One region of the Atlantibacter sp. MEI4A-1023 genome, then DNA from elsewhere that is predicted to be linked to it. Evidence: riboswitches for the same ligand, from Rfam matches in the RefSeq annotation. Region 1 holds a riboswitch; each other region holds the start of a gene.
What was found. A riboswitch is a leader RNA that binds a small molecule or an ion and turns the genes downstream of it on or off. The one in region 1 is predicted to bind thiamine pyrophosphate.
Positions count from the first base shown of each region.

Region 2: linked by a shared signal. The riboswitch ahead of thiB (thiamine ABC transporter substrate binding subunit) and the one ahead of thiC (phosphomethylpyrimidine synthase ThiC) in region 1 are both predicted to bind thiamine pyrophosphate.
Region 3: linked by a shared signal. The riboswitch ahead of thiM (hydroxyethylthiazole kinase) and the one ahead of thiC (phosphomethylpyrimidine synthase ThiC) in region 1 are both predicted to bind thiamine pyrophosphate.

Region 1 covers NZ_CM149568.1:4,379,137-4,386,528, reverse strand. Annotated here, with positions in the region: gene thiH (2-iminoacetate synthase ThiH) at 1-939, opposite strand, end outside; gene thiG (thiazole synthase) at 936-1,706, opposite strand; gene thiS (sulfur carrier protein ThiS) at 1,708-1,908, opposite strand; gene ACVV26_RS20775 (HesA/MoeB/ThiF family protein) at 1,892-2,647, opposite strand; gene thiE (thiamine phosphate synthase) at 2,634-3,275, opposite strand; gene thiC (phosphomethylpyrimidine synthase ThiC) at 3,275-5,173, opposite strand; TPP riboswitch at 5,291-5,400, opposite strand; gene rsd (sigma D regulator) at 5,469-5,972, opposite strand; gene nudC (NAD(+) diphosphatase) at 6,073-6,849, shown strand; gene hemE (uroporphyrinogen decarboxylase) at 6,885-7,392, shown strand, end outside.
Region 2 covers NZ_CM149568.1:706,977-714,368, forward strand. Annotated here, with positions in the region: gene thiQ (thiamine ABC transporter ATP-binding protein ThiQ) at 1-571, opposite strand, end outside; gene thiP (thiamine/thiamine pyrophosphate ABC transporter permease ThiP) at 555-2,165, opposite strand; gene thiB (thiamine ABC transporter substrate binding subunit) at 2,141-3,124, opposite strand; TPP riboswitch at 3,157-3,256, opposite strand; gene sgrR (HTH-type transcriptional regulator SgrR) at 3,293-4,954, opposite strand; gene ACVV26_RS03435 (sugar efflux transporter) at 5,373-6,551, shown strand; gene leuD (3-isopropylmalate dehydratase small subunit) at 6,585-7,190, opposite strand; gene leuC (3-isopropylmalate dehydratase large subunit) at 7,202-7,392, opposite strand, start outside.
Region 3 covers NZ_CM149568.1:3,034,109-3,041,500, forward strand. Annotated here, with positions in the region: gene fbaB (class I fructose-bisphosphate aldolase) at 1-663, opposite strand, end outside; gene thiD (bifunctional hydroxymethylpyrimidine kinase/phosphomethylpyrimidine kinase) at 843-1,643, opposite strand; gene thiM (hydroxyethylthiazole kinase) at 1,640-2,428, opposite strand; TPP riboswitch at 2,463-2,559, opposite strand; gene ACVV26_RS14555 (hypothetical protein) at 2,982-3,152, shown strand; gene ACVV26_RS14560 (type III restriction endonuclease subunit R) at 3,383-4,939, shown strand; gene ACVV26_RS14565 (hypothetical protein) at 5,868-6,917, shown strand; gene ACVV26_RS14570 (hypothetical protein) at 6,984-7,301, shown strand.

The sequences.
Region 1 (7,392 bases):
CAGCGGGATCACGTTATCGCGAAATGCCGGGGATTCACGGGTCGATAGCGACAGTTCGACCTCTGGCGCAAGCAGGCGAAACGCGCAGATAGTCTGCACCAGTTGGCGTTCATCCATAATCGACGCCGGTTCTACGCCGCCAGTGCAGGGGCGTAAGCGCGGAAACGAGATGGAGTAACGGCTTTTCCAGTAGTGCTGTTGCAGCCATAGCAGATGTTCCGCCACCATATAGCAATCAACGCGCCAGCTGTCGGACAGGCCGATCAATGCGCCCAGCCCGATCCGGTCGATCCCGGCGCGCCCGAGGCGATCCGGCGTTTCCAGCCGCCAGAAGAAATCCTGCTTGTTTCCGCGCAAATGGTGCCGGGCATACACGGCTTCGTGGTAGGTTTCCTGATAAACCATTACGCCATCCAGCCCCAGGGTTTTCAGCTCGGCGTATTCCTGCTCCGCCAGCGGCTGTACTTCCATTTGCAGGGAGGCAAATTGCTCGCGGATGGTCGGGAAATGCGCCCGGAAATAATCCATGCCGACTTTGCTCTGGTGCTCGCCAGTCACCAGTAGCAGGTGGTCGAACCCCAGCGCTTTTATCGCTGTGCATTCACGGGCAATCTCATCGGCATCCAGCGTCTTGCGCTTGATGCGGTTGCTCATGGAAAAGCCGCAATAGGTGCAGTCATTGGCGCACAGATTGGACAGGTACAGCGGCACATAGAAACTGACGGTATGCCCGAAGCGCTGACGGGTCAAACGCTGCGCCTGCCGGGCCAGCGGCTCCAGATACGCGTCGGCGGCGGGGGAGAGCAGGGCCATCATCTCCTCGCGTCCTGGGCGAGGGCACCGCAATGCGCGTTCAACATCATCAGGCGTTTTGCCGTTGATACACAGCCGGATGTCGTCCCAGTCCAGCTCGCGCCAGCGATCGGTGAAGGTTTTCATCGCGCCTCTCCCAGAAACTGGGTTAACGGGCTGGAGGCCTCTGCACGCCGCTGCCGCGCGCCTAAACCAGCGGCTCGCGCGGCGACGCCTGCCTCTACTGCCAGACGAAACGCCTGCGCCATCGCCACCGGATCGTCAGCCACGGCAATCGCGGTGTTCACCAGCACCGCCGAGGCACCCATTTCCAGCGCTTCGCAGGCGTGGCTCGGCGCACCGATCCCGGCGTCGACCACCACGGGCACCGTCGCCTGTTCGATAATAATGTTGAGCAACGCGCGGGTTTGCAGCCCCTGGTTAGAGCCAATCGGCGCGCCAAGCGGCATCACCGCCGCGCAGCCCACTTCCTCCAGCCGCTTGCACAGCACCGGGTCGGCGCCGCAATAGGGCAGCACCACAAAACCCGCTTTCACGAGCTGTTCGGCGGCCAGCAGCGTTTCGATGGGGTCGGGCAGCAGGTAACGCGCGTCGGGATGGATTTCCAGTTTCACCCAGCTCGTTCCTAACGCTTCCCGAGCCAGCTTTGCGGCGAATACCGCTTCCTGAGCGGTTTTCGCGCCCGAGGTATTGGGCAACAGCGTTACGCCCAGCGCCTGCAATGGCGCAAGGATAGCGTCCTGATGATGACGAAAATCGACGCGCTTCATCGCCATCGTCACCAGTTGGCTACCGCTGGCACGCAGGGCGTTGGTCATCAACTGCGATGAGGCAAATTTACCGGTGCCGGTAAACAAGTGGGAATCAAAAGTTTTATCAGCAATACGTAACATTTTAGCCTCCGGCGATAACCTGAAAAAGCAGCACGCTATCGCCGTCCTGCAAAACGTGTTCTGACCACTGGCTGTGCGGCACGATGGCGTCATTAACCGCCAGGGCGATGCCCGGCTTCAAAAGATTTTGCTGTTCCAGCAGCGCGTGCAGCGTGATCGCCTCGGCGCAGTCCGTCTGTTCGTCGTTAAGCGTAATCCGCATGGCGACCTCCGCATACCGGGCAGTGGGGGGCGGGTTGCAGATTAAGCGAGCGCCACTGGTGGCGACGTCCGTCAAACAGCCGCAACTGATTATGCGAACCGGGAATGCCGCTCAGCAGCTTGATGGCTTCCAGCGCCTGTAGTGTGCCCATTACGCCGACCACCGGGCCGAGTACGCCCGCCGTGCGGCAATTGCGTTCCGGCTCGGCATCGTCCGGCCATAAACAGCGGTAGCAGCCGTATTGCCAGGGCGGCGTCAGCATCATTAATTGCCCGCCAAACCCCACGGCGCTGGCGCTGATCAACGGCTTTTCCAGCGCCACGCAGGCGGCATTTACCGCCTGGCGGGTGGTCATGTTATCGCTACAGTCCAGCACCACATCAACATGGGCCACAGCGCGATGCAGTGTGTCGCCCGTCAGACGCTGCGCCAGCGCCTCGATCAAGATGTCCGGATTAAGCTGTTGCAGGCGACGCTGGCTGGTGGCGGCTTTGTTCTCGCCAATATCCTGGGTGGTAAACAGGATCTGGCGCGGGAGGTTGCTTACGTGTACTGCGTCGTCGTCCGCGAGTATCAGTGTACCGACGCCCGCTCCTGCCAGATACTGCGCGGCGGGGCAGCCCAGCCCGCCGAGGCCGATAATCAGCACCCGCGCGTTTTTCAGGCGCTGTTGCCCGTCAACGGCGATATCCTCCAGCAGGATTTGCCGGCTGTAGCGCATAAAATCACGATCGTTCATCGCCAACTCCTGCCAGTTTCAACAACTGTGCTGTAGCTGCTTTCCAGTCCTGCGCCTGGGTAATGGCGCTGACCACCGCAATGCTGCCGACACCCGTGGCAAGCACTGCCGGGGCGCGCTCAAGCGAGATACCGCCGATGGCGACCGTCGGGTAATCCCCCAGCCGCTGAACGTGGGCGGCCAGTTGATCGAGGCCCTGCGGGGAGGAGGGCATCTGCTTGGTTTGGGTAGGGAACACGTGCCCCAGGGCGATATAAGAGGGCTGCGCCTTCAGCGCGATGTTGATTTCCATATCATCATGGGTAGAAACGCCAAGCCGTAAACCGGCGGCGCGAATCGCCTCAAGGTCGGTGGTTTCCAGATCTTCCTGGCCCAGATGCACGCCGTACGCCTGGTGCTTAACCGCCAGCCGCCAGTAGTCATTGATAAACAGTCGCGCCTGATAGCGATGGCCTAACGCGATGGCATCAATAATGTCGCCCTCGACCTCGTCGTCCTGCTTATCTTTGATGCGCAGCTGTAGGGTGCGGACGCCCGCGTCAAGCAGACGTGCTATCCACTCGACGCTATCCACGACCGGGTATAAACCCAGCCGTTTTGGCACCGGCGGAAACAGTGGCTGAACCATTACGCTTCCTCCTGACGCAGATAAATTTCGCCGCCCCTGGCGCGGAAGTTATTCGCCATATCGCTGAGGCCCGCCTCCCGCTCCTGCGCCGCCGCGTAGTCGCGCACTTCCTGGGTGATTTTCATCGAGCAGAATTTCGGACCGCACATCGAACAGAAATGGGCGACTTTGCCAGACTCCTGCGGCAGGGTTTCATCGTGCCAGGCGCGGGCGGTGAACGGGTCCAGCGCCAGGTTAAACTGATCTTCCCAGCGGAATTCGAAGCGCGCTTTCGACATGGCGTTATCGCGTATCTGCGCGCCGGGATGGCCTTTAGCAAGATCGGCGGCGTGGGCGGCAATTTTGTAAGCGATCAGCCCCTGTTTTACATCTTCTTTGTTGGGTAAGCCGAGATGCTCTTTCGGCGTGACGTAGCACAACATCGCGCAGCCGAACCAGCCAATCATTGCTGCGCCAATGCCTGAGGTGAAATGGTCGTAGCCCGGTGCGATATCGGTGGTCAGTGGACCCAGAGTATAGAACGGCGCTTCGTGGCAGTGCTCCAGCTCTTCGGTCATATTGCGGCGGATCATCTGCATCGGGACGTGGCCCGGGCCTTCAATCATCACCTGCACATCGTATTCCCAGGCGATTTTGGTTAGCTCGCCCAGAGTATGCAGCTCGGCAAACTGCGCTTCGTCGTTGGCATCCTGAATTGAGCCGGGACGCAGGCCGTCGCCCAACGAAAGCGAGACGTCATAAGCGGCGCAGATTTCGCAGATCTCGCGGAAATGCTGATACAGGAAATTCTCCTGATGATGGGAGAGACACCACTTCGCCATGATCGAGCCGCCGCGCGAGACAATTCCGGTCAGGCGCCTGGCGGTCATCGGCACATAGCGCAGCAGTACGCCCGCGTGGATGGTGAAATAATCCACGCCCTGTTCGGCCTGCTCAATCAGCGTGTCGCGGAACATCTCCCAGTTAAGGTTTTCGGCGATGCCGTTCACTTTCTCCAGCGCCTGGTAAATCGGCACCGTACCGATCGGCACCGGGCTGTTACGCAGGATCCATTCGCGGGTTTCGTGAATATAGCGGCCCGTGGAGAGGTCCATTACCGTGTCCGCGCCCCAGCGCGTGGCCCAGACCAGTTTTTCCACTTCTTCTTCAATAGAGGAGGTCACGGCGGAGTTGCCGATATTGGCGTTCACCTTCACCAGGAAATTGCGCCCGATAATCATCGGTTCCAGTTCCGGATGGTTGATGTTGGCAGGGATAATGGCGCGCCCGGCGGCCATTTCATCCCGGACAAACTCCGGCGTGATGTTGTCCGGCAACTGTGCGCCAAAGCCGACGCCCGGATGCTGCTGGCGCAGCACGGCGGTGCGAATGCGTTCCCGGCCCATGTTTTCACGGATGGCGATAAACTCCATTTCCGGCGTCACGATGCCCTGGCGCGCGTAGTGCAGTTGCGTCACGCGGCGGCCCGCTTTGGCGCGTTGCGGCGTTAACAGGCCGGTAAAACGCAGCGCATCCAACCCTTCATCGGCCAGGCGTTCGCGGGTATAGGTGGAGCTTAAGGAGGCCAGGGATTCGGTATCGTTGCGTTCGGCAATCCAGCGACTGCGCAGCTTGCCAAGACCGGCGTGGACGTCAATCTGCACAGCCGGGTCGCCATAAGGGCCGGATGTGTCATATACCGGCACCGGCTCATTAGGTTCATAGCGCGGTGCATCCTGGTTGCCGCCAGTCAGCGTCGGGCTGAGCTGGATTTCACGCATGGGCACCCGGATGTCGTCGCGCGAGCCTGCAAGGTAGATGCGTGACGAATTTGGGAAAGCGGTGCCTTCCAGGGTATCGATAAAGTGTTGGGCCTGTGCGCGGGTTTCGCGACGGTTGGGTTTAGTAGTAACAGACATAGCGCGTTCCAGTTAATCAGCAGGAAAGGGCTTGTCAGAACAACGGAGGGAGTAACAGAACCTGGGCGTTTAAGGTGCGGCAGCCCGTTAAAAACGGTGCGTCACGGTGCAGGTCTATGCTGAATTACTCTTGTTCCCTTCGCAGGTATTAACCTGATCAGGTTCCGCGGATCCCGAATTAACGGTCTCAGCCCGTGCTTGCGCACTGGGCACTCCGACAAGAAAAACCTTGATTACCAGCGGTGACCGTAAGCAATCAAGGGCATAAATAAACTACGCGTTAACGATCCGGAGTTCAAGCCGGACGTGCAACGGCGGTGTCATCGTTGGCGCTTTCTTTCAGATTATTATCAAACGCCAGAACGATAAGCTTGTCTTCCAGCGCGAAACGCGAGGCCATCGCTTCGCCGATATCCGACAGCGCAGTCTGGAATTCCAGGCAGTTATCATGGTCGATAGCACTTTCCAGGTGGGTATCGTAATAATCCATAATTTCCTGGGTATTCGCTTCCAGAAGGGGGTAGATTTGAGTGGCGGCTAACAGCGGGTTAGTGCCTTCCATTTCGCTGGTGATGCGCTCATAAATATTAAAATGACCCGCGGACAGATAATCCACCAGAGCGTGGCAGAAATCGTCCAGCGCTTTTTCATCTAATGCGGTAACCGCTTCTTTACCCGGTTTAATGCCCACTAATTTGTAATAGGAGACCAACAGGTGGTTGCGGGCATTCAGCCAGTAATCGACCAGTTCGTTACTACCACCGACGCGCTCTGTCAGGCTCTTCAGCTGATTTAGCATGATTGACTCCGTAAGATATAAAATTTAATTGTCCAACAACCCAAAAATGTAAAAATAATGTTAACAACATGCCAGCGAAGCTGAGGTAGTGCAACCGATTATGGAACGGCTATTACAAAAAATAGACCATGGCTGGTGGATAGTCAGCCATGAACAAAAATTATGGTTACCAAAGGGAGAGTTGCCTCACGGTAATGCAGAAAATTTCGGCCTGACCGGACAAATGGCGGCGCAAATTGGTGAATGGCAAGGCGAGCCGGTGTGGCTGGTGCGCCAGGCCAAACGCCAGGATATGGGCTCGGTTCGCCAGGTCATCGATCTGGACGCCGGGCTGTTTCAACTGGCGGGAAGAGGGGTGCAATTAGCGGATTTTTATCGTGCCCACAAATTCTGCGGCTACTGCGGCCATGAGATGCATCCCAGCAAAACCGAATGGGCGATGCTGTGCCATCACTGCCGTCAGCGATATTACCCGCAAATTTCCCCTTGCATCATTGTGGCAATTCGCCACCAGGATAAAATCCTGCTGGCTCAACACACCCGTCACCGCAACGGCTTGTATACCGTGTTAGCCGGTTTTGTCGAAGTGGGCGAAACCCTGGAACAGGCGGTGGCGCGGGAAGTGATGGAGGAGAGCGGGATCACCGTGAAGAACTTGCGTTACGTGACTTCACAGCCCTGGCCTTTCCCGCAGTCGCTGATGACCGCGTTTATGGCGGAATACCACAGCGGTGAGCTGAAGATCGACCCCAAAGAATTGCTGGATGCAGGCTGGTATCGCTTTGACGATTTGCCCCTGTTGCCGCCGCCGGGCACCGTTGCCCGCCGCTTAATTGAAGATACGGTGGCGCTGTGCCGGGCAGAGTACGGCTCGTGATACACTGGCCCCTTGTCGCTTAAGGAAATGCAAAAATGACCGAACTGAAGAACGATCGTTACCTCCGTGCGCTGCTGCGCCAGCCCGTAGACGTCACGCCGGTATGGATGATGAGACAAGCCGGCCGCTATTTACCGGAATATAAGGCCACCCGCGCCCAGGCCGGGGACTTTATGTCGCTGTGTAAAAACGCGGAGCTGGCCTGCGAAGTGACGCTCCAGCCGCTGCGTCGTTTCCCGCTGGATGCGGCCATCCTCTTTTCGGACATCCTGACCATTCCTGACGCCATGGGCCTCGGGCTCTATTTTGAAACCGGCGAAGGCCCGCGCTTTACGTCGCCCATTACCTGCAAGGCCGATGTCGAAAAGCTGCCGGTTCCCGATCCGGAGCAGGAATTGGGCTATGTGATGAATGCGGTGCGTACTATTCGCCGCGAGCTAAAAGGTGAAGTGCCGTTAATCGGCTTCTCCGGCAGCCCGTGGACGCTGGCGACCTATATGGTGGAAGGCGGCAGCAGCAAAGCCTTTACCGTGATTAAAAAGA
Region 2 (7,392 bases), 1.1 Mb from region 1:
CCAGGCTGTGCGAAACCATCAACAACGTCATATTGCGCTCGTGGCACAGGGTGCGTAGAAGCCGGAGCATTTCCTGGCGCAGCGCCGGATCCAGCGCCGAGAAGGGTTCGTCCAGCAGCAAAATCGGCTGCTGGCGGATCAGACAGCGCGCCAGCGCCGCCCGTTGACGCTGGCCGCCCGACAGTTCACCCGGCAGCCGATCCAGCAGTTCGGTTAAGCCCATTTTCCCCGCCAGCGTAGTGATCTCATCACGCTGCGCATCGTTAAGTTTCAGCCCCGGATGCAATCCCAGCCCGATATTCTGGCGCACCGTTAAGTGGTTAAACAGATTGTTTTCCTGGAACAGCATCGACACCGGGCGCTTCGCGGGTGGCGTGTGGGTATGATCGCCTCCGTTGAGCGCAATGCGCCCGCTCGCCGGGCTCAGGAATCCGGCAATCAAATTCAGCAGGGTGCTTTTTCCGGCACCGCTTGGCCCAAGAATGGCGATCCGTTCACCCGCATCGGCGTGAAACGAAAAACGCATCGGCAGATGGTGGTAAAGCCAGGTTACATCAGTGAGCGTTAGCATGTCGTCCCGCCAGTTTTTCAATGACCGTAAAAAGCGCAAAGCAGAGTAACAGCAGCAACAGTGCGGTCACCGCGCCGTCGTCGCTGCGATACGCGCCAATCTGCTGGTACAGGTAATAAGGCAGCGTGCGGAAGTTATCATTACCGAACAGCGCCACCACCCCGAAATCGCCAATCGACAACACGCTGGCAAAGGCCATCGCCTGGGCGATCGGTTTTTTCAGCGCCCGCAGTTCGATAATCTTCAGGCGGTTCAGTCCCTGAATATCCAGCGACTGGCACAGCGGCCCGTAACGCAACGCGATGTCGCGCATCGGGTTATCCAGCACTTTCTGGGCATAGGGCACCGCCATCAGTGCGTTAGTGAAAATCACGATGCCGTCCGCCGATTCCGGCAATCCGATGGTGTTATTGAGCAGCAGGAAGAAACCCGTCGCCAGCACAATGCCCGGCATGGCCAGAATCAACATGCCGCTAAGTTCCAGACTCTGCGCCGCCAGCCGCCGCTGGCGCAGATACAGTTCGCGCCCGCTCCACAGCAACATCATGGTCAGCGTCACGCACAGCAGCCCGGCACCCAGCGCGATGCGCAGCGAGGCCCATAGCGCATCCCAGAGAATGGATTGCGACAGCACCCGCAGGATGTCGCCCTGCAGGCCATCAATGATGACCGCCATCAGCGGCGGCAGCATCAGGATCAGCGCCAGGCCGATCAGCAGCCCATCGGCCAGCTTGCTGCGCCAGCTATCCTGAGGATCGCGCCAGCCGTGGATTTGATTAACGCCCGGCGCAATGGCTTTGCCTAAGCGCTGGCTCAGCAGTACCAGCCCCAGACAGCAGGTCATCTGGATCAGCGCCAGCAGTGCGGCGCGCGCCGGATCGTAATCGAAACTCAGTGCCTGGTAGATGGCCAGCTCGATGGTAGTCGCCTGCGGCCCGCCGCCCAGCGAGAGTACCGTGGCGAAGCTGGCGAAGCAGAGCATAAAGATCAGCGCCGCCACCGATGGCAACTGGCGGCGGATCCACGGCCACTCCACCAGCCGGAAAAAATGCCAGCCGCGCATACCCAGTTGGGCGGCAATCTGGCGCTGTTCGCCGGGGATTTGCTCAAGGGTTTGCAGCAGCAGACGGGTCGCCATCGGCATATTAAAGAATACATGGGCCAGCAAAATGCCCTGTAAGCCGTACGGGGAGAAGGTCCACTCCAGGCCCAGTTTAGCCCACAGCGCCGCCAGCCAGCCGGTGCGCCCGTAAACGCTGAGCAGGCCGAAAACCGCCACCAGCACCGGCAGAATTAACGTCATCGCGCACAGGCGTAGCAGCGCCTGGCGGCCAGGAAAACGCCGCCGGTACAGGGCGCGGGCAAGGGGAATGGCGGGGATAACCGACAGTAGCGCGGACAGCAGCGCCTGCCAGAATGAGAAGCGCACTACATGCCAGAGATAGCTGTCCTGCCAGAAGCCTGCGCCATCCGTTTGCGGCGCGTTGAACCACAGCGCGCTAAAGGCCGCCACCGCCACCGCCACCATGATCAGCGCGGCGATGACACCCGGCCACAGCCAGCCCGGAATTAGCGGCTGACGGCGCGCAGCCATGTATTAATCCAGTTTGCGCGCTGGGACGCGACTTCCTGCGGCGTGAACTGTAAGGTGGTTTGCGGTTTGGTGAGCAGCTCAAAGCCCTGCGGCAGGGCGACGTCTGTGACCGGATACATCCAGTTGCCGGTAGCGATGGTGTTCTGGAACGCCGGTGAGACCATAAAGGTCAGGAATTTTTGCGCCAGCTCCGGCTGCTTACTGCTTGCCAGACGCCCGGCGACTTCCACCTGCAAGTAGTGTCCTTCGCTGAAGTTGGCGGCGGCGTATTGATCCTTTTTCTCTTCGATGATGTGGTACGCCGGAGAGGTGGTGTAGCTCAGCACCAGATCGCTTTCGCCCTTCTGGAACAGGCCATAGGCTTCGCTCCAGCCTTTAGTGACCGTGACGGTTTTCGCCGCCAGCTTTTTCCAGGCATCCGGCGCGTTATCGCCATACACTTTTTGCATCCACAGCAGCAGACCCAGGCCTGGCGTACTGGTGCGCGGGTCCTGGTAAATCACCCGCCATTTCTGGTCGCTTTCCACCAACTCCTTCAGGCTTTTCGGCGGGTTCGCCAGTTTGGTTTTGTCGTACACAAACGCGAAATAGCCGTAATCAAACGGCACGAAGGTGTCATTTTGCCAGCCACCCGGCACGTTTACGGTATCGCTTTTTACGCCGCTTTTGGCGAACTGACCGGTTTGGGTTGCCGCTTCCAGCAGGTTGTTGTCCAGCCCGAGGATCACATCGGCTTTGCTGTTTTTGCCTTCCATCCGCAGACGGTTCAGCAGCGAGACGCCGTCTTCCAGCGCCACGAACGTGAGTTCGCAATCGCACTCTTTTTCAAACGCGGCTTTGACTTTCGGGCCTGGGCCCCAGTCAGCGGAGAAAGAGTCGTAGGTATAAACGGTGAGCGCAGGCTTCGCGAAAACCGGAGCGGCCGCGAGGACCAGTAATGGGAGAAATTTTTTGAACACTTTGCACCTCAAAAGGAAGTGGCAAAGGATTTTGAGCAGGCAGCCTCAAATCCCTTCGCCGGCGTTATCCGGATCAGGTTCGACGGGTATTATCTCAGCGCGCAGTTTGCTGCGGCACCCCGTTGAGAACGAACTGTATTGTAATGATTTAATAAATGTTTAAAAGGATTATGGCTCCGGCGGCGCAAACCAGGCGGATTTAAAATCAAACCAGCCGAGGGTGTTCATCCGCACACCGCGCATACTGCGCTGGCCCTGGATCATCAGCCAGTGGTGGATCAGCGGCAAAATGGCTTGTTGCTCAAGCAATTGCTGGCACCACGCCGCATGATTCAGTTCGCCTGCCTGCCAGCGTTGCGCATCCGCCTGCCAGTCGACAGGCACGCAGTGCTGCATCAGCGGCGTTTCAAACAGATGTGCGAACAGGGAAAACTCCAGCGGCAGGGTGAAGTTGGCGCTGTTCAGCCAGATATCGCTGACAATTTCCCCCCGATGCCACTCATCGTAGTCCACTTCCTCGATCACCAGCTTGACGTGGTGCTCCGCCAGGATGGACGACATGATCTCGGCGATCACCCGGTGTTCGATATGTTCGCGATAAAAAGTCAGCGTTAGGGTTTCCAGCCCGGCGGGTTTCTCACTGGCGGTGGAGGGGTGGGTGTGGTGCCAGCGCGGCAAAAGACCATATGCCGGGAACCAGTAGCGCTGGTGTTGTTCGCTGGCCCGCCACAGCAAATTCACTGGCGACAGCACGTGGCTGAGCCAGCTTTTCACCTGCGGCAGCGCGCCGCGTGGGGAGCGCTGGTCGTAAAGCAAATAGTAGCAACCCTCTTCGAGGCGGCTTTCCACCGCTTTTTCCTCGCCTTCGGCAGAAGATTCCAGATGCACGCCGCTGCTTAGTTCGTCCCCGAGATCCGGCAGCACCCAGAAATTGACTTCGTCGATCAGCGCCCGGTAGCCGAAGTAATCATCAAAGGCGTGGATCTTAAGCTGGTTGTTATTGTTGCGCACCACGGCGTAGGGGCCAGTGCCAACCGGACGGCTGGAGAAGTTATTCATCGACGGCCATTCGCGCGGCAGGATCATCGCCGCGACGCTGCCCATCAGCCACGGTAGCCAGCGATCCGGCTGGGCGAGGTGAATATCCAGCGTCCAGGCAGTAGGGGATTCGATCCGGGTGATATGGGCATACAGCGGCAGGGTGTTGATGCGTTGTAGCGAGCTAATCACATCCAGCATATCCAGCTCGCGGCCATGATGAAAATGGATGCCGGGCCGCAAAAAGAAACGCCAGTGCTGCGGACCAAGCTGCTGCCAGTGGTGGGCGATATCGGCTTCGATTTCCCCGTTTTCCTCATTTATGCGAGTCAGGCCGCTAAAGATCTGCCGGACGATATGGGTCTCTGAACGGCGGAGCGCGCTGCCCGGAAGCAGGTTTTTTAATGGCCGATAATAGAGGATGCGTAAGATATGGCGCCCCTGGCGGAAGCTGCGTCCGAGGTGGGAAATCAGCATCTGGCGCACGGCGGCTTTATCGCCAACGATCTGCACCAGTTGATCGATGCGATCCTGCTCCAGCAGGTCTTCGGCGCGCTGTTGCTGGAGCGCGAGGCCGGTATACAGGAACGCCAGTTTCGAGCGTTTACCCCGGCCCGCTTCCGCGTCCCACGTTAGCCAGCCCTTTTGCTGCATCGCGTTTAGCAGCGTTCGCATATGGCGGCGCGAGCAGTTTAGTAGCTCGGCCAGTTCATTCAGCGTGGTCTCCTGTGGCTTCCCATCACAGCATTGCCACAGACGAATAAATTGTTGTTGGAGCCGGGCAGAAGACATAAAAGAGGAACTCCTGTAGCGAAACGCATCAATTTTTCTTTCCCTATATTAAGCCAATAATTTGTATTGATGAAAGTGATGATTCCGCCGTGATGAGCGCGGTTTTAGGGGAGAAGCGTTGTGGTATGGCCGCTGGCCCGTGGCACTACCACAAGGTCCTGAAGCGCGATCGGTTGTTCCCGGCGCATTGCAGGCATCAAGTGTGACTGAGTATTGGTGTTTTTCACCCGCCAGCGGTTTTTTAACTGCTGGCTTTTTTCGTTATACACGTCATCATTCAAACTGCCTCTTCGTTGGCCGCCTTCACTCACCCCAGTCACTTACTTATGTAAGCTCCTGGGGCTTCGCTCAGTTGCCGCCTCGATGCAGTTCGAATGATTTAGTGTATAAGCTTTTCTTTCATGAAAGGATGCACCTTATGCAGTGGTTTTTAACGCGCAGTCGCCGGTTGAACTGGGTCTATATGGCGTTTATGGGCGTCGCCTTTATGGTGGGCGTTGCCAGCGCATTGCAGGCCCCGACGCTGAGCCTGTTTTTAAGCCGGGAAGTGGATGTGCGCCCGTTCTGGGTGGGACTGTTTTACACCGTCAACGCCCTGGCCGGGATCGTTGTGAGCCTCTGGCTGGCGAAGCGTTCCGATGCCCAGGGCGACCGGCGCAAACTGATTATGTTCTGCTGCCTGATGGCCATCGCCAACTGCGTGCTGTTTGCCTTTACCCGCCATTACCTGACGCTGATCACCGCCGGGGTGCTGCTGTCTGCGCTGGCGAATACCACCATGCCGCAGCTGTTTGCCCTGGCGCGGGAATACGCCGACAGCTCGGCGCGCGAAGCGGTGATGTTCAGTTCGGTGATGCGTGCGCAGCTGTCGCTGGCGTGGGTCATCGGGCCGCCGCTGGCGTTTTTGCTGGCGCTCAATTACGGCTTTACCACTATGTTCCTGTTTGCCGGGCTGATCTTTTTTCTGAGCCTCATCGTGATTGCGCTGGCGCTGCCGTCGGTCCCGCGCGAAACGCTGCAAACTGATATGGCGTTAACCCAGGTGAGCGGCTGGCAGGATAAAAACGTGCGGCTGTTGTTTATCGCCTCGGTGCTGATGTGGACCTGCAACACCATGTATTTTATCGATATGCCGCTGTGGATCAGCAGCGAGCTGGGGTTGCCGGATAAGCTGGCGGGCGTACTGATGGGCACCGCTGCCGGGCTGGAAATCCCGGTGATGCTGCTGGCGGGCTATTACGTGAAGCGCGTCGGTAAGCGGAGGATCATGCTGCTGGCAGTGGTTTCCGCCATTCTGTTCTATATCGGCCTGCTGCTGTTCCAGAGCCAGCAGGCGCTGCTGATGCTGCAAATTTTTAACGCGGTGTTTATCGGGATTATCGCGGCGATCGGCATGATCTGGTTTCAGGACCTGATGCCGGGGAGGGCGGGATCGGCGACCACGCTGTTCACCAATAGCATTTCAACCGGGGTGATCCTGGCGGGGGTGATTCAGGGCGCGCTGGTGGAAAGCTTCGGGCACTATGCGGTGTACTGGGCGGTGGCGGGGATGGGCATTTTTACCCTGCTGATCACGTCGCGGGTAAAAGACGTCTAAAAAAATGCCGGGCAGTGCGCCCGGCATTGTTTATTAGTTCATAAACGCCGGCTGGCGCTGCTCGTATGCGGAAATCGCGTCTTCATGCTGCAAGGTCAGGCCGATGCTGTCCAGCCCGTTCAACATGCAGTGACGACGAAACGCATCCAGCGTGAAGGCATACCGCTTGTCGCCCGCTTTCACTTCCTGCGCTTCCAGATCCACTTCAAAACGAATGCCCGGATTAGCCTGCACCAGCGCAAACAGCTCATCGACTTCTTCATCGCTCAGTTTCACCGGCAGCAACTGGTTGTTAAAGCTGTTGCCGTAGAAAATGTCCGCGAAGCTTGGGGCGATGACGACTTTAAAACCGTAATCGGTCAACGCCCACGGCGCGTGTTCACGCGAGGAACCGCAGCCGAAGTTTTCCCGCGCCAGCAGAATCGACGCGCCCTGATATTCCGGGAAGTTAAGCACAAACTCCGGGTTCGGCACTTCACCTTTATCGTCGAGAAAACGCCAGTCGTTAAACAGGTGTGCGCCAAAGCCGGTGCGGGTGACCTTTTGCAGGAACTGCTTCGGGATAATCGCGTCGGTATCTACGTTGGCCGCATCCAGTGGAACCACCAGGCCGGTATGTTGAGTAAATTTTTCTGCCATGGTGATGCTCCTTATTTCAGTGTGCGGATATCGGCGAAATGACCGGTTACCGCCGCCGCCGCCGCCATTGCCGGGCTGACCAGGTGAGTGCGGCCGCCACGGCCCTGACGGCCTTCGAAGTTACGGTTGCTGGTAGAAGCGCAGCGCTCGCCCGGGTTCAGACGGTCGTTGTTCATCGCCAGGCACATGGAGCAGCCCGGTA
Region 3 (7,392 bases), 1.3 Mb from region 1:
GGTTAAATCGGCGCTGACGTGGTAATCAACGCCGTCTTTCTTGAAGCCGGCGTTACGCAGATAGGCCCACAGCACCGTCACCATACCCAGCTCATGAGCACGTTCAAACGCCGCCGAAATTTCTTCAATCTGGCGACGCGACTCTTCAGAGCCAAAATAGATGGTTGCGCCGACGGCAACCGCACCGAGATTAAAAGCCTGTTCGACGCTAGCGTACAGCGTCTGGTCATAGGTATTCGGGTAGCTCAGGGTTTCGTTGTGGTTAAGCTTCACCAAAAACGGAATGCGGTGGGCATAGCGGCGCGACACCGAGGCCAGCACGCCATAGGTTGACGCAACACAGTTACAGCCCGCTTCAATCGCCAGTTCAACGATGTTCTTCGGATCGAAATAGAGCGGGTTGGCAGCAAACGAGGCACCTGCCGAATGCTCTACGCCCTGGTCAACCGGCAGAATAGACAGGTAGCCCGTCCCTGCCAGCCGCCCGGTGTTGTAAAGGGTTTGCATGTTTCGCAGCACCGCAGGCGGGCGGTTGTTGTCAACCATCACTCGGTCGACATAATCCGCGCCGGGCAGGTAAAGATTGTCTGCCGGAATGGTCATACAACGATGCTGTAACAGGCTATCGGCCTCTTTGCCAAGCAACTGCGCAATATCAGTCATAATACGCTCCCGTAAGGTCCTCTGTGAGGTGAGAAGTTCCCTGCCCGCAAGGGCGCGGGCAGCACTAAGTCTGATACGCAAACGGGTAATTTTCCACCATCTGGCGCATTTTTCGCCTGTATCCTTTCAGCTCACAGAATGAAAAACTACCTTAACAGCAATCACTTAGACGAAGCGCATTACCACCAGGCGTGAAAATGATGAACCGGGCCGATGCCCTGACCCACTTCCAGCGAGTCCGCCGCCGCCAGCGCCGCCGACAGCCAGGCTTTGGCTTCCACCACCGTATCCGCCCAGTTTTGATGGCGCGGGCGCAACGCCGCCAGCGCCGCCGACAGCGTACAGCCGGTGCCGTGGGTGTTTTTAGTGGCGATGCGCGGTGCGGTAAAGCGTGTTGCGCCATCGCGCGTAAACAGCCAGTCGGGGCTTTCCGGGTCGTCGAGATGACCGCCTTTCATCAGCACCGCTTCACAGCCGAGTGCCAGCAGCGCTTCACCCTGATGGTGCATCTCCTGCTCGTTGCGGGCATGGGGCGCATCCAGCAGCGCGGCGGCTTCAGGTAAGTTTGGCGTGATCAGCGCAACGTGGGGCAATAACCGCTCGCGCAGGGTCGCCACCGCCGATGGTGACAGCAGCGGATCCCCGCTCTTCGCCAGCATCACCGTGTCCAGCACTACGTTGGCGACCCGGTAGTGCGCCAGCCGTTCGGCCACGGCATCGACGATATCCGTTTCCGCCAGCATGCCGATTTTCACGGTATCGATGCGTAAGTCGCTAAACACGGAATCAAGCTGCGCTGCCACGAAATGCGGCTCGATGCGATAAACCGACTGCACACCGCAGGTGTTTTGCGCCACCAGCGCGGTGATCACCGTCGCGCCATAGGCTCCCAGCGCGGAGAAGGTTTTTAAATCTGCCTGGATACCCGCGCCGCCGCTGGGATCGGTACCGGCAATAGTCAATGCGTTAATGCGTTTCATCGTGCCGCCTCCTTGTGCAGGAGAGACAGCGCGTCGAGAAAAGCGGCCGGAAAGCTGCCCGGCCCCTGGCATTGCGTAGCCGCCCGCTTGCCGGCCTGAGCAAAAATCCCGCAGGCCGCCGCGACGTTGTCCAGCCGCGAACCCGGCAAGGCGCAGGCTGCCGCGACCACCGCCGATAAGGCGCAGCCGGTGCCTACCACCCGCGTCATCAGCGGGTCGCCGCCGGTAACCGCCAGGGTACGCTCGCCATCAGTGACGTAATCCACCTCGCCAGTCACCGCCACTACCGTTCCGGTTTGCCGGGCCAGTTCGCAGGCCGCGCTTAACGCTTCCTGCGCGCCCTGGGTGGTATCCACGCCGCGCCCGCCTGCGCCATTCCCCGCCAGCGCGAGGATTTCCGAAGCGTTGCCGCGGATAGCCCCAGGTTTCTGCGCAAGGATCTCCCGGGCAAAGCGGCTGCGAAACGCCAGCGGGCCTACGGCAACCGGGTCGAGCGTCCAGGGTTTGCCCGCGCGGTTAGCGCCATCAATCGCCGCCCGCATCGCCAGCGCCTGTTCGCGGGTCAGCGTGCCGATATTGATCAGCAGCGCATCGGCAATGGCGCTAAACGCCAGCGCTTCTTCGTGATCCACCACCATAGCGGGAGAGGCGCCTACGGCGAGCAGCACGTTGGCAGTAAAAGACTGCACGACTTGATTGGTAAGACAGTGAATGAGTGGAGAATGTGCGGCCAGCAGGCTGGCGACGTGCGCGGTATGCGCGGGGGAAAGCAGGTCAGGTTGCATGTTTCGCTCCTGCCAGGCTGTGAAGAAGGGATACCCGGCAGGTATCTGACTTCCCTACGCTGGCATTATCCAGATCAGGTGGTACGGGTATTTCTCAGCCTTCACAAAGAAGGGCACCCCGAGTCAAGTTGATTACATTTCTCTTAATTTTTGCGAGCTTAGGTTAAATTGCTCGCCGACGCAAGTTTACCAGTGGTGACGTCACTTATACACGCTGTACCCCACCGAGTACCCCATTTTGTACCTCATATGAATTAATTAACAGTTCCAAACTTTATTTTGAAACACTAATAGTTGCTCGATTTATTTGGAACCAAGAATCCGACATTGTAATGCATAAAAAACAACAGTATCTGATGAAATAAATAGACTCCAGTATAGTTGGGAGAACTTATCTTATATATAGCAAGGCTAACTATGTGATAAGTGTTTTATACAGCACTTCTCTTTACTCTATTTCATTAACTACAAAAATGAAACGGGTTAATTTTATGTGGTATAATGCGAGTGCAGACAACAACCCTGCGTTAATAAAAGAATAAAAGGTGATTATATGAAAATGAAAGAATACCAAGAAGAAATTTTCCTATTAAAATGGAAAGAATTAGAAGATGAATATAATTATATGGTAGCCACAGGTAATTTCCCACCAGAGTTATCAAACACAGCCACAAATTGCGAAAGGATGAAATCACAAATCAACATAGAGCAGAACAAAAAATAAGAGATTACTTATCAATAGGCCAAGCCTTAATCATTAAGCAACTCAGCCTGCTAATTCTGGCACAGAAGATAACGAACTAAAATTTACGATGTGTACGAAAATAATTATGAAACTACCTGTAGCTTTTTAGACGGTGAAGCTGATTATTTCACTTTTTTATAAACATTGTTTTGTAGTCGTCACAACTCAAAAATACCAATAAGTAAAACGACGAAAGGACAGACACAGGAATGGCTGACCTTTCTAAATTAATCAATATGGAGCATGTGCAAATGATTAATCCTACAACTATTTATAACAAGTTTAAGTATGTATCTGCTGAGTGTGGTTCAGGTAAAACATATCAATTATGTGAGAATATCAATAAAGTACTTAAAACGAAAGACAGTACTGAAAAGTTCATTATCGTACAAAATACGCAGAAACTTGCAACAGATACGTCTAAAAACTTTGATAGCTGCAAATTGCTAATTAGTGATTTAATGCCCAGGAGTAAAAATGTCATTAATACAGTGCTGGATTTCCTCAAAGCACCAGTTGAGCGGGTTCTTATCATTAGTGATAAAACATTTTTTAGAATACCAGTTGAAATGTTAGAAGATTGGCAGATTTGGTTTGATGATGTGACTAATTTTCATTCATTCAAAAATATTAATGACGATAATCAGAGAATCAAAGACATTATATATCATGAACTGATGCAGGAGCATGAGATTGTCGACGAGGAAAAGGAACGATATTTAACAGCTAAAAAGAAAGCAGTAAAAGGGGATTTAATGAACAAAATCGCCCAAGAGCTTTCTGTTATAGCTGAGAATGATATTTTCATCATGAATAACGATTACTTTGTCGATCCAGAGAAAGTGCAATTGAGCATTCTTGGATGGAAAGATCTCAGTAAGTATCTCGGATTACCTGTTACTTTCATGGGAGCAAACTTCGAAAACTCATTGATTTATAAGGCAAATCAAGGGTTGTTTGAAGAAATCAGTCTGGATGATCTGCAACAACGAAAAGTACCTTTAACTGAACGCCTCAAAGTATACTATTTCTCAGAAAATATAAAATTATCAAAGACATGGAAGGAAAGGAATCCTGGTCAACTTCAGCGTGTTTATGCTTACCTCTCTGAAGTACTCGAAGGTCAGGAATACTACTGGACGAACAACAATACCGACAAGCAGAAGCTGCACAAGGCTTACAGAATAAGCCCTGATGCGAGGGGGCATAACGACTACAAAGATCGACATACATGCGTCTGGTTAGCCTGTATGCGTCCAGACGATACAGAAGCGAAGCTGTGTGAATTGCTATTAAAGATTACAGGTGAAGACATCCATCAGGCAAGAGAGTACGAAAACCTTCACCAGTTCGCTTTAAGGGGGATATCACGTCAGTTCAACAATGATGCAACTCAGATTGTCTATGTGTTCGATAAATGGCAGGCTGAATCATTGAGTACAAATATTGAACATATTCCCGGAGTGCTGGAAAACGTAGCACCGGGGGCATCAGGAAGGCCAAAAGGAGCCACAAACGTTAAGAGACTGCCTGCATTGAGTGATACAAAATCGAAGCGTTTCAGTCGCTGGAAAAAGGATAATCCGGGGCTTGAGTTAGTGGCATTCAAAGCATTTCTTGCAAGTACTGTCAACGCGGATCTCAGTACTGACGATACTACGGCTATGTGGGACAGATACCAGAAAGCAGTACAAAAAAGAGATGCACATTCAGTCCGAAACACCGACATGAAAAGCAGCAGCATGTCCAAAAATAATCCCTTATAATATATACTTAGAGAAAAAACGGACATCAACCAAATAGCGAAAGCGAATTAACTGCCTGAAAGCAGTAGCGGCGAAGCAAGCGAACTGTTTCGGGTAGTTAGTGAGAGTGCTCACGCAGTGAGTACTTGATAGCTATCACATTGTTATACATATATAAAATGATTAAACAGTACCCGCAAGCGAGTACTGTTCGCTGGATTTGGTTCTACTGCTGCGTTCCTTTCAGTCACTGGCAGAGCGAACCAATCGCGTTTTTTGTTCTTTTTAGAAGTACATAACTCATTAATATTTCAGTTCTTAATGTGCTATCAATTCCTTTTGCGTACTTAGTGGAGTATCTGCTGTTTCAGTTACTGGAAAAGCACTATCAGTACTGCTCAGAGCGAAGCGAACCCGATGCGATCAATCCCTTTCTATGATGGTGTTTCCGACAAAACGCACTGGAAGCCCTTTAACGTGTTGTTCATCACTGAAATACCTGAATGTACAAAACCCCATAAAACGCCGTAGCGACGCTTTAAGAGCGTCTGAGATAGTGCTCAGCAAATACTCCTTGCCTTGAAATCAGATACATAGCCTTTTTCAACTTCTACGAATCCCCTTGATCGTTTTTACCTATTGATTTGTATTGGATTAATAGATTTTGATAGATTTAAACGATCAATTTACTTGTTATTGATCGTTAATATCGATCACCGTTGGATGTACGTGATACGCTTGAGAGCGTGAAAACGGATGGTTTCAGTCCGTACTTTTGGTCTGAAAGAAGCTAACGGGAGTGATAAAGTTGTGAGAGTTGTACAACTGATAATCTATGGACTATGGGGGGATCCCTTTTTAATGGAAATTCCTAAAGGTAAACGAATTCTTGCCGATAATTAAAATGGAATGAACCATTGATTTGGAATATTCTTAAAGGATAATTGTGGTGAGTAAATATTTAAAAATAGGAATCTATGGTATTTGGGGAGTATTTTTATTCCTTGCGTCAATGGAGAAATTTGGGGATCTTTTCGCAACCGGTACGGGGATCTGGTCCGTAGTGATGCTTACAGCCGCTGGATTGTGTCAACTATTGGCATGTATTACGGCGATAGTCTGGGGAGTACTGGCATTTGGAACTCTGAAATCTAAGTTCTTGTCCTATAAATTCGTGAATAATTACACGGTTCCGGTACTTATTATTGGTCTTGCTATCGTGGCAAGTGCTGCCCGATCCTCAAGCGATGAATCCAGAGCACAAAAACTTGGATTTAAAGACGGTAAAGAGTTTGCTATTGCTCGTGAAAATAACATTACTAACGTTACCGATTATACAAAATTCGTAGAAGAGCAAAAAGTTAAAAAGGCTGAAAAGGCGGCACAAGATGCGTTAGCGGCAGCCGATAAAGCTGAACAGGATAAGGCTGCTAAGTATGTGGCTATATTCTCTGATGATGGTAGAAAGGAGCGAGCACAAGAATTAATTAGTAAGGATTTAAAAGAAAATCCTGAATTGACTAAAAAAATACTTGAGGAAATAGCATCTTACCCAAATGATTCAGTAGAAAGAAATGTGGCAGAAAGTGACTACTTAGATTATGGGGTGAGCCTTAATGTATATATGTCGAAAATAGAAAATTCCAATTGCCGTCAGACGTACAAATACCGTTTGTCTCCGTTGAATGAATGGCATAAAACCCAACATCAATTATTAAAAGAAAGATCTGATGCTACTAATTGGGATCTACTTGATGAACCCCAGCGGAAACATGAAAGAAAAGAAATTGCGTATGAACATGATCGAGTTACTGTGGCGTATTTTAAAGAACAGAATGTAGTTCAGAAATCTTTTAATGAATGCGTATTTAACTTACTTTCCTCTATCCCGACTCGCCTTTCAAGACCTAAAGCTACACCGATTCCAGTGACTGATTATATGTCTGAAGGAATAAAGTGTATGCGGAAGCCAGAAGGTACTATAGATTTATGTTATTAATATCAATAGATATTGTTTTGTGTCTTGTTAATCGTGTTAATTTATATATGAAAGAGGCTGTTTAAGATGAAAAAATTACTAATTTTAGGGTTGTTATTCAGTACTTCAACTTTTGCCGCATACAAAACATATGATCCGCATAAAGATAGCAAACTTGTAACTAAAGCGATTTCTGGCGTATGTAAATCAGAACATCAAAAATATGATGATCTTGATTATCAGCTTAAATCAAATATCGGTAGTATGAGCGATGCTGACGCAAAAAATGCCGTAGCAAATCTGAAGGATGCTAAACGTAAGCGTTGGGAATGTATTGAAAAAGAATTGAATAAAAAGAATATAACATTGAACTTAGAGCAGTTGTTTAAAGAGGATAACCTTTAGCGAATAGTGCATAATAAGGGCAATGGTTATTTATTTCCCGAATTTATAATGAATCATTGCTGTAAGTAGTTGTAATGATTTTTTTAAACTG